One region of the Streptomyces luteoverticillatus genome, then DNA from elsewhere that is predicted to be linked to it. Evidence: riboswitches for the same ligand, from Rfam matches in the RefSeq annotation. Region 1 holds a riboswitch; the other holds the start of a gene.

What was found. Region 1 has a riboswitch for cobalamin ahead of EKH77_RS07260 (cobalamin biosynthesis protein). Riboswitches for the same ligand answer to the same signal wherever they lie in the genome.
Region 2: it holds a riboswitch for cobalamin, as region 1 does, so the genes downstream of both, EKH77_RS21510 (ribonucleoside-diphosphate reductase subunit alpha) here and EKH77_RS07260 (cobalamin biosynthesis protein) in region 1, are expected to answer to the same signal.

The regions. Positions count from the first base shown of each region.
Region 1 is NZ_CP034587.1:1,729,625-1,733,760, reverse strand. It holds gene EKH77_RS07265 (cobyric acid synthase) at 1-797, opposite strand, end outside; gene EKH77_RS07260 (cobalamin biosynthesis protein) at 794-1,756, opposite strand; cobalamin riboswitch at 1,814-1,933, opposite strand; gene amaP (alkaline shock response membrane anchor protein AmaP) at 2,040-2,636, opposite strand; gene EKH77_RS07250 (DUF6286 domain-containing protein) at 2,722-3,333, opposite strand; gene EKH77_RS07245 (Asp23/Gls24 family envelope stress response protein) at 3,330-3,668, opposite strand; gene EKH77_RS07240 (hypothetical protein) at 3,689-3,889, opposite strand; gene EKH77_RS07235 (Asp23/Gls24 family envelope stress response protein) at 3,900-4,136, opposite strand, start outside.
Region 2 is NZ_CP034587.1:4,807,906-4,812,041, reverse strand. It holds gene mctP (monocarboxylate uptake permease MctP) at 1-1,516, shown strand, start outside; cobalamin riboswitch at 1,697-1,823, shown strand; gene EKH77_RS21510 (ribonucleoside-diphosphate reductase subunit alpha) at 1,982-4,136, shown strand, end outside.

The DNA.
Region 1 (4,136 bases):
ACGGACTCGCGGACCGCGCCGCGCAGGGACACGCGCAGGCCGTCCTCCTCGTCGATGCCCAGGCCGTGGGCGAACGGCAGCACGCCGAACGTCCGCCGGCCCGTCAGGTCGCGCAGCATCTCCAGGCCCGGCTCCAGCAGGCTCACGTCGCCCCGGAACTTGTTGACCACGTAACCCGCTATCAGCTCCTGGTCCTCGGGGGAGAGCAGCGCTGTCGTACCGAAGAAGGAGGCGAAGACACCGCCCCGGTCGATGTCGCCGACGACGACCACGGGCAGGCGCGCGGCGCGGGCGATGCCCATGTTGACGATGTCGGAGCGGCGCAGGTTGATCTCGGCGGGGCTGCCGGCGCCCTCGCAGATCACGGCGTCGTGGGTGCGCCGCAGCTCGGCCAGGCACTCCGTCACCGTGCCGAACAACTGCTCCTGGCGCCCCGCGTGGTAGCCCCGGGCGCTGAGCTCGCCCACCGGCTTGCCCATGAGGACGACCTGGCTGCTGCGGTCGCCGCCGGGCTTGAGCAGCACCGGGTTCATGAGCGCGCTCGGCTCGACGCGGGCGGCGGCGGCCTGCATGGCCTGCGCGCGCCCTATCTCCGCGCCGTCGCGCGTCACGAACGAGTTGAGGGACATGTTCTGCGCCTTGAACGGCGCGACCTTGACCCCCTTGCGGACCAGCCAGCGGCAGATGCCGGCCGTGACCACGCTCTTGCCCGCGTCCGAGGTGGTCCCGGCCACCAGCAGGCCCCCGCCCGGCGGGCCCGTGCGCCCGCTCCTGTCGGCTGTCACCGAGACTGTCACCGATTCCTCCCCGCGTTCCTGAACAGGCTGCCCACCGTACGAGCCGAAACCGCCGCCCCCAGGGCCAGCAGCGACACCCGGCGCGAGAGCCGGACCGCGCGCTCGATGTCCGCCGTCCGCACCGGACGGTTCTCCTCGCCCAGCACCGGGCGGTGCTCGACGCGTCCCGCGTAGGCGAGGGTGCCGCCCAGCCGCACGCCCAGGGCCCCGGCGAAGGCGGCCTCGACCGGCCCGGCGTTGGGGCTGGGGTGGCGGGAGGCGTCGCGCCGGGCCACGCGCAGCGCGCCGCGCGGGTCGGGCCCGGCGAGGACCGTGAGCGCGGCGGTCAGCCGGGCGCCCGGCCAGCCGACGACGTCGTCGAGCCGGGCCGACGCCCAGCCGAACCGCCGGAGCCGGGGCGACTTGTGACCCACCATGGCGTCCAGGGTGTTGACCGCCCGGAAGCCCACGAGTCCGGGCACGCCCCCCAGGGCGCCCCAGACGAGGGCGCCCACGACGGCGTCGGAGGTGTTCTCGGCGACGGACTCCACCACGGCCCGGGCGATCGCTTGCGCGTCCAGCGCCTGCGGGTCGCGGCCGCACAGGTGCGGCAGCCGCTCCCGGGCGACCTCCACGTCCCCGGCGGCCAGCGCGCCGCCGATGGCCCGGGCCTCCCGGCCCAGGGACGTGCCGCCCAGGACGGACCACGTGGCGGCGGCGGTCAGCGCGATCTCGGCCGCGCGGTGGCGTCGCGCGGCGCGGGCCAGCAGCCCGGCCCCGGCGACCGCGCCTCCGGCGCAGACCAGGGTGTGGAGCGTGCCGTAGCCCCGGTGGTCGCGCCACAGCCGGCGCTCGATGGACTGCGCGGCCCGTCCGAACGCGGCGACGGGATGGCCGCGGCGGGGGTCGCCGAGGAGCAGATCGCAGGCGAAGCCGAGGGCGGCGCCGTACGCGAAGGAGAAGCGATCGCGGCCGGGCATGGCGAAGCGGTGTCCTCACTCAGGGTCCGCGCCCTGGCTCGACGTGACGGCGACCAGAGTCTCCTGGCTCCCGGATCCGCGCCGCCCCCGGCCTTCCGGCTCGCGCCGTGGCCATCGAATGGGGGGACACTCCCCGGTGACAGTGGCGGGACCGCGCCGGATTCGCACCGGCTTCCTCTGCTGTCGCCGTTTGGCTCCGGAAGTCCACCACGCGGCGGGAAGGGGCGTCAACTCGCCCTGACCTGCGCCCCGGCCGTCGCCACGGGGGAGGGGCGGCGCCCCGTCACCCCACCCGTTCCGCCCGGTGCCGCACGGCCCGCAGCCGCACCTCCGCCGGGAGGCGCGTCAGCCCGGCCGACATCCGCGCGTGGCGCAGGACTTCCTCGCACAGTCGCGCCAACGCCACCCCCGGTGCCCCGCGCGCCCCCAGTGTCAGGACGATCCGTGCCCGGGGCGCCGTCCGTCGTCCCGACAGCGCGACGGCCGCCCGTTCCACCCCCGGCAGCTCCTCGGCCTCCGCCTCCATCACCTCCTCCAGCGCCCGCCCCCGCACCGACGCCACCTCTCCGCCGCCGCTGTGGACCACCACCTCGCGCAGCCGGCCCCTGCGAGCCTGGGCCGCGAGCCACCACGCGGACAGCAGGACGACGACGGCCAGGGCGGCGATGACCACCGGCCACCACCAGCCCCTGGCGCGCCACCTCCGCAGGTCCGTGCCGGGCAGCAGCACGTCGTCCGGGCCGGCGAACGGCCAGGCCGACGGCAGCTCGAAGCCCCAGCGGCGCGGCAGGTCCAGCGCGCCGATCAGCACGGCGGCGCCGAGCGCCACCAGCAGCGCCCCGGCGAGCCCGGTCAGCAGCCGGTTGACGGTCCTCAGCATCGCGAGAACCGCCCCGAGCACTGTGAAAACGACCCCGGGCACCGTGAGGACCGCCCCGGGCACCGCTCGAACCACCCCACCCCGGTCACCTCTTCGCCGGGCGTCGTACGTGCACGGACAGGGACGGCTCCCGGGCGAGCCCCAACTCCCGGACGCCCTCCGCCAGTACGGTGTTCACATCCGTCCGCACCTCGTCCAGGTCCCGGAAGTGGGAGCGGGCCCGGGCGCGGACCACACGCCGGCCCACGTCGACGCGGACGGCCTGGACACCGGAGACCTCCATCACCCGGTCGCGCAGCATCAGGGCCGCCGCCCCGCGCTCCAGCCCGGCCCGGACCCCGTCGTCGCCTGTGCCGTCCGCGCGGCGCATCGGCAGCACTCCGCGCAGGCCCGGGGTGAGGGCGAGGACGAGCAGCCAGCAGCCGGCGAGAACGACCACCACCGCGCCGGCGACCACCAGCCCGTCGCCGAGGTGACGGGTCGCCAGCTCATGGGCGAGGCGCCGGCGCCAGGCCATGGCGGGGCGGCCGGCGCGGACGGCGGCGACGTCGTAGAGGAAGAACCCGGCGACGGTCAGGGTCACCGCCGCGACCAGCGCGGCGGGCAGCCTGCGCGGGGACCGGAAGCGGGGGACACGACCGCCCGCGACGACCGGGGGAGCCCCGGCCGTCTTCTCCAGTGACACGGGACCGCTCATCGCACCCGCACCCCCGACAGCCGGCCGGTGTGCGCGGAGTGCAGCCGCTCTACCGTGATCAGCACCTCGGGCACCTCCATGCCCGTCAGTTCCCCGACGCGCTGGGCGATCCGCTCGCGCACGGCGCGGCAGCGGGCGCCGATGTCGGCGGGGTAGTCCAGCTCCACGAGGACCCGCACCCGGGCGGAGCCGTCATGGACGACGACGCTGGCGCGCGGGGGCGCGTGGTCCTCGGCGGGGGCCGTGGCGCCCAGCGCCTCCAGGGCCGCCCTGGAGGCGATCTTCGCGACGACACGGTCGGCGATCCGGGTGGCCCCGCGCTCGGCGGGCACCACCGCGCGTCCTCCCCCACGCCCTACCTCCCGCGCCGGTCGCGGTCGCGCGGACGCAGCAACCGGGAGAACTCGCCCGGCTCCACATCGCCGTCCAGGAGCCGCCCGCCCACGAAGCCCACGATGCCCAGCGCCGCGACCAGCAGAAAGGCGCCGAACCCCCCGAAGTAGCCGGCGAATCCGAGAGCCATGCCGGCGATCATGCCGGCCACGGCCATGCTCATCACGCGCTCCTCACTGGAGCCTGGGCTCCGGCTCTTCCTCTTCCTCGTCCGGCAGCTTGACGTCGGTCACGGCGATGTTGACCTCGACGACCTCCAGGCCCGCCATCCGTTCCACCGCCGAGATGACGTTTTCCCGCACCGCGTGGGCGACATCCGCGATGGCGACGCCGTACACCACGACGATCTCCAGATCGAGGGCCGTCTGGACCTCGCCGACCTCCGCCTTCACCCCCCGGGCGACGGACCG
Region 2 (4,136 bases), 3.1 Mb from region 1:
CGACGAATGGGGACTGGGCGGCCGGTCCTTCGGCACCTGGGTCACCTGGTTCCTGCTGGGCGGGGACCTCTACACCGCCTATACGTTCGTGGCGGTGCCGGCGGCGATCTACGCGGCGGGCGCGGCCGGCTTCTTCGCCGTGCCGTACACGATCATCACCTATCCGCTGGTCTTCACCTTCCTGCCCCGCCTGTGGTCGGTGGCACACAAGCACGGCTATGTGACGTCGTCGGACTTCGTCCGGGGCCGGTTCGGCTCCCGGGGCCTCTCCCTCGCCCTCGCGGTGACCGGGATCCTGGCCACCATGCCGTACATCGCGCTGCAACTGGTCGGCATCCAGGCGGTGCTCGACGTCATGGGCGTGGGCGGCGGCGAGAACGCCAACTGGTTCGTCAAGGACCTGCCGCTCCTCATCGCCTTCGGCGTGCTCGCGGCCTACACCTACTCCTCCGGGCTGCGCGCCCCCGCGCTGATCGCCTTCGTCAAGGACGCGCTGATCTACATCGTGATCATCGTGGCGATCATCTACATACCGATCAAACTGGGCGGCTTCGAGAGCATCTTCAGCAAGGCCGGCGCGGCGTTCGCGGCCGAGAATCCCGCAACGGGCAAACCACGTGGTTCGCTGGTGCCGGGGGCGGACGCCCAGTGGTCGTACGCGACGCTGGCGCTCGGCTCGGCGATGGCGCTCTTCCTCTATCCGCACTCGGTGACGGCGGTCCTCTCCAGCAGGAGCCGCAATGTCATCCGCCGGAACACCACCATCCTTCCCCTCTACTCCCTGATGCTGGGCCTGCTGGCGATGCTCGGCTTCATGGCCATCGCCGCCGGGGTGAAGGTGAAGAACGGCCAGCTGGCGATCCCCCAGCTGTTCGAGGACATGTTCCCGGACTGGTTCACCGGCGTGGCCTTCGCCGCGATCGGCATCGGCGCCCTCGTGCCGGCGGCCATCATGTCGATCGCCGCCGCAAATCTCTTCACCCGCAACATCTACAAGGACTTCCTCAAACCGGACGCCTCACCCGAACACGAGGCGAAGGTGTCCAAGCTCGCGTCCCTGCTGGTCAAGGTCGGCGCGCTCGTTTTCGTCCTCACCCTGGACAAAACGGTCGCCATCAATTTCCAGCTGCTCGGCGGGATCTGGATCCTCCAGACCGTGCCCGCGCTCGTCGGCGGTCTCTTCACCCGCTGGCCCCACCGCTGGGCGCTGCTCGCGGGCTGGGCGGTCGGCATGACGTACGGGACGTGGCGGGCGTACGCCACACCGAGCGCCACCCAGGATCACTTCGGGAACACCAACCTCATCCCCCTCATCGGCGAAAAGGGCTATATCGGGCTCACCGCCTTTGTCCTCAACGTGATCGTCGTCATCGTCGCGACCTTCGCCCTCAGGGCGCTGAAGGCGCCCGACGGCGTGGACCTGACCCGGCCCTCGGACTACACGGCCGACGCCGGTGACCCGGGCGTCCGCGCGGAGCTCCCGCCGGCCACCGCAGGGGCCCCCGGCGGCCACTGATCCGCCGCTCCCGGGACCACCGCCCGGGGCCCCTCCGGAGGGCCGCCACATCCCCGTCCAGGGGGCGTGGCGGCCCTCTTCTCTTGCCCTGCCAGGGACGCCCGTTAGCACATTCCGCGACCGCTTCATGACGCGACGACACAACATGTGGGGGCGCGTGCGAGGCCCGGCACTAGATGTATGCTCGTCTCCGCTGTCGTCGCAGGGGAATCCGGTGGAAATCCGGAACTGTCCCGCAACGGTGTATGTGTGCGCATATACCCAGCGCACCTGAAGTCCGACGACCTGCCGACAGCGCGCCCACCACCGAGCCTGCCCCGGCTCGGCCATGGGCGTTGAATTCGTCCGGGCCTCGCGGGTTGGGCCGATGGACGCCTACGAGGCATGCCCTGGTGCAAGAGGCATGCGCGTGCGCGCTCATCGCTCTCCCGCCCGGCCCACCCAGCCGAGCGAGGGAGAGCCTCAGTGACCATCGCGCCCGCAGATCCGGCTTCAGCACCGGTCTCAGCGAACGCGGAAGCGACCGGCGGCCCCGGGACCGCGCTCCTGCGCACCCTGACCGACCTCACCGCCGACCTTCCGGCCACCGACCCGGGCAAGGTCGCCGCCGCCGCGCTGCGCGGCCGCAGCGCCGCCGCGGACGACGCCGAGCTGCGCTCCCTCGCCACCGAGGCCGCCGCCGGCCTCATCGCCGAGGAGCCCGAGTACTCCAGGCTCGCCGCGCGCCTGCTCACCCTGGCCATCGCCGACGAGGCGGCCGGCCAGGGCGCGACCTCCTTCTCCGCCTCCGTCGAGGTGGGGCACCGCGAGGGCCTCATCGCCGACGAGACGGCCGCCTTCGTACGCACCCACGCCGCGCGCCTGGACGCCCTCGTCGAGGCCGCCCTCGCCGACGGCGCGGACGACCGCTTCGGCTACTTCGGCCTGCGCACCCTGCACAGCCGCTACCTGCTGCGCCACCCGATCCACCGCGACGTGATCGAGACCCCGCAGCACTTCCTGCTGCGCGTCGCCTGCGGCCTCGCCGAGGACCACTCCGAGCGGGCCCTGGACGACGTCGCGGAGCTCTACCGGCTGACGAGCACCCTCTCGTACCTGCCGTCCTCCCCGACGCTGTTCAACTCCGGCACCCGCCACCCGCAGATGTCGTCCTGCTACCTGCTGGACTCCCCGCTGGACGAGCTGGACTCCATCTACGACCGCTACCACCAGGTGGCGCGTCTGTCGAAGCACGCGGGCGGCATCGGCCTGTCGTACTCGCGCATCCGCTCGCGCGGCTCGCTGATCCGGGGCACCAACGGTCACTCCAACGGCATCGTGCCGTTCCTGCGCACCCTCGACGCCTCCGTCGCCGCCGTCAACCAGGGCGGCCGCCGCAAGGGCGCGGCCTGTGTCTACCTGGAGACCTGGCACGCCGACATCGAGGAGTTCCTGGAGCTCCGCGACAACACCGGTGAGGAGGCCCGCCGCACCCACAACCTCAACATCGCGCACTGGATCCCGGACGAGTTCATGCGCCGCGTCGAGACGGACGCGGACTGGTCGCTCTTCTCCCCCGCCGACACCCCGGACCTGGTCGACCTCTACGGCGACGAGTTCGACGCCGCGTACCGCGCGTACGAGGCGGCCGGCAAGGCCGTCAAGACCATCCCGGCGCGCGTGCTCTACGCCCGGATGATGCGCACCCTCGCGCAGACCGGCAACGGCTGGATGACGTTCAAGGACGCCGCCAACCGCACGGCCAACCAGACGGCCGAGAAGGGCGCCGTCGTCCACTCCTCGAACCTCTGCACCGAGATCCTCGAGGTCACGAACGACGGCGAGACCGCGGTCTGCAACCTGGGCTCGGTCAACCTCGCCCAGCACCTCGGCGCCGACGGCGAGATGGACTGGGAGAAGCTCGACCGTACGGTCCGTACGGCCGTCACCTTCCTCGACCGCGTCGTGGACATCAACTTCTACCCGACCGAGCAGGCCGGCAGCTCCAACAGCCGCTGGCGCCCGGTGGGCCTGGGCCTGATGGGCCTCCAGGACGTCTTCTTCCGCCTGCGCCTGGCCTTCGACTCGGCCGAGGCGACGGCCCTGTCCACCAAGATCTCCGAGCGGATCATGCTCGCGGCGTACGAGGCCTCCGCCGACCTCGCCGAGCGCCACGGCCCGCACCCGGCCTGGGAGGCCACCCGCACCGCCCGCGGCGTGCTCCACCCGGACCACTACCCCAACGCCGTCTCCGCGTGGGAGGACCGCTGGGAGGCGCTGCGCGCCCGCATCGCCGCGGTCGGCATGCGCAACTCGCTGCTGCTCGCCATCGCCCCGACGGCGACCATCGCCTCCATCGCCGGCGTCTACGAGTGCATCGAGCCGCAGGTCTCCAACCTGTTCAAGCGCGAGACGCTCTCGGGTGAGTTCCTGCAGGTCAACACCTACCTGGTCGAGGACCTCAAGAAGCTCGGCGTGTGGGACCGCGCCACCCGCGAGGCCATGACCGAGGCCAACGGCTCGATCCAGGACATGAAGTGGATCCCGCAGGACGTCCGCGACCTGTACCGCACGGCCTGGGAGATCCCGCAGCGCGCCCTGATCGACATGGCCGCGGCCCGTACGCCGTACCTGGACCAGA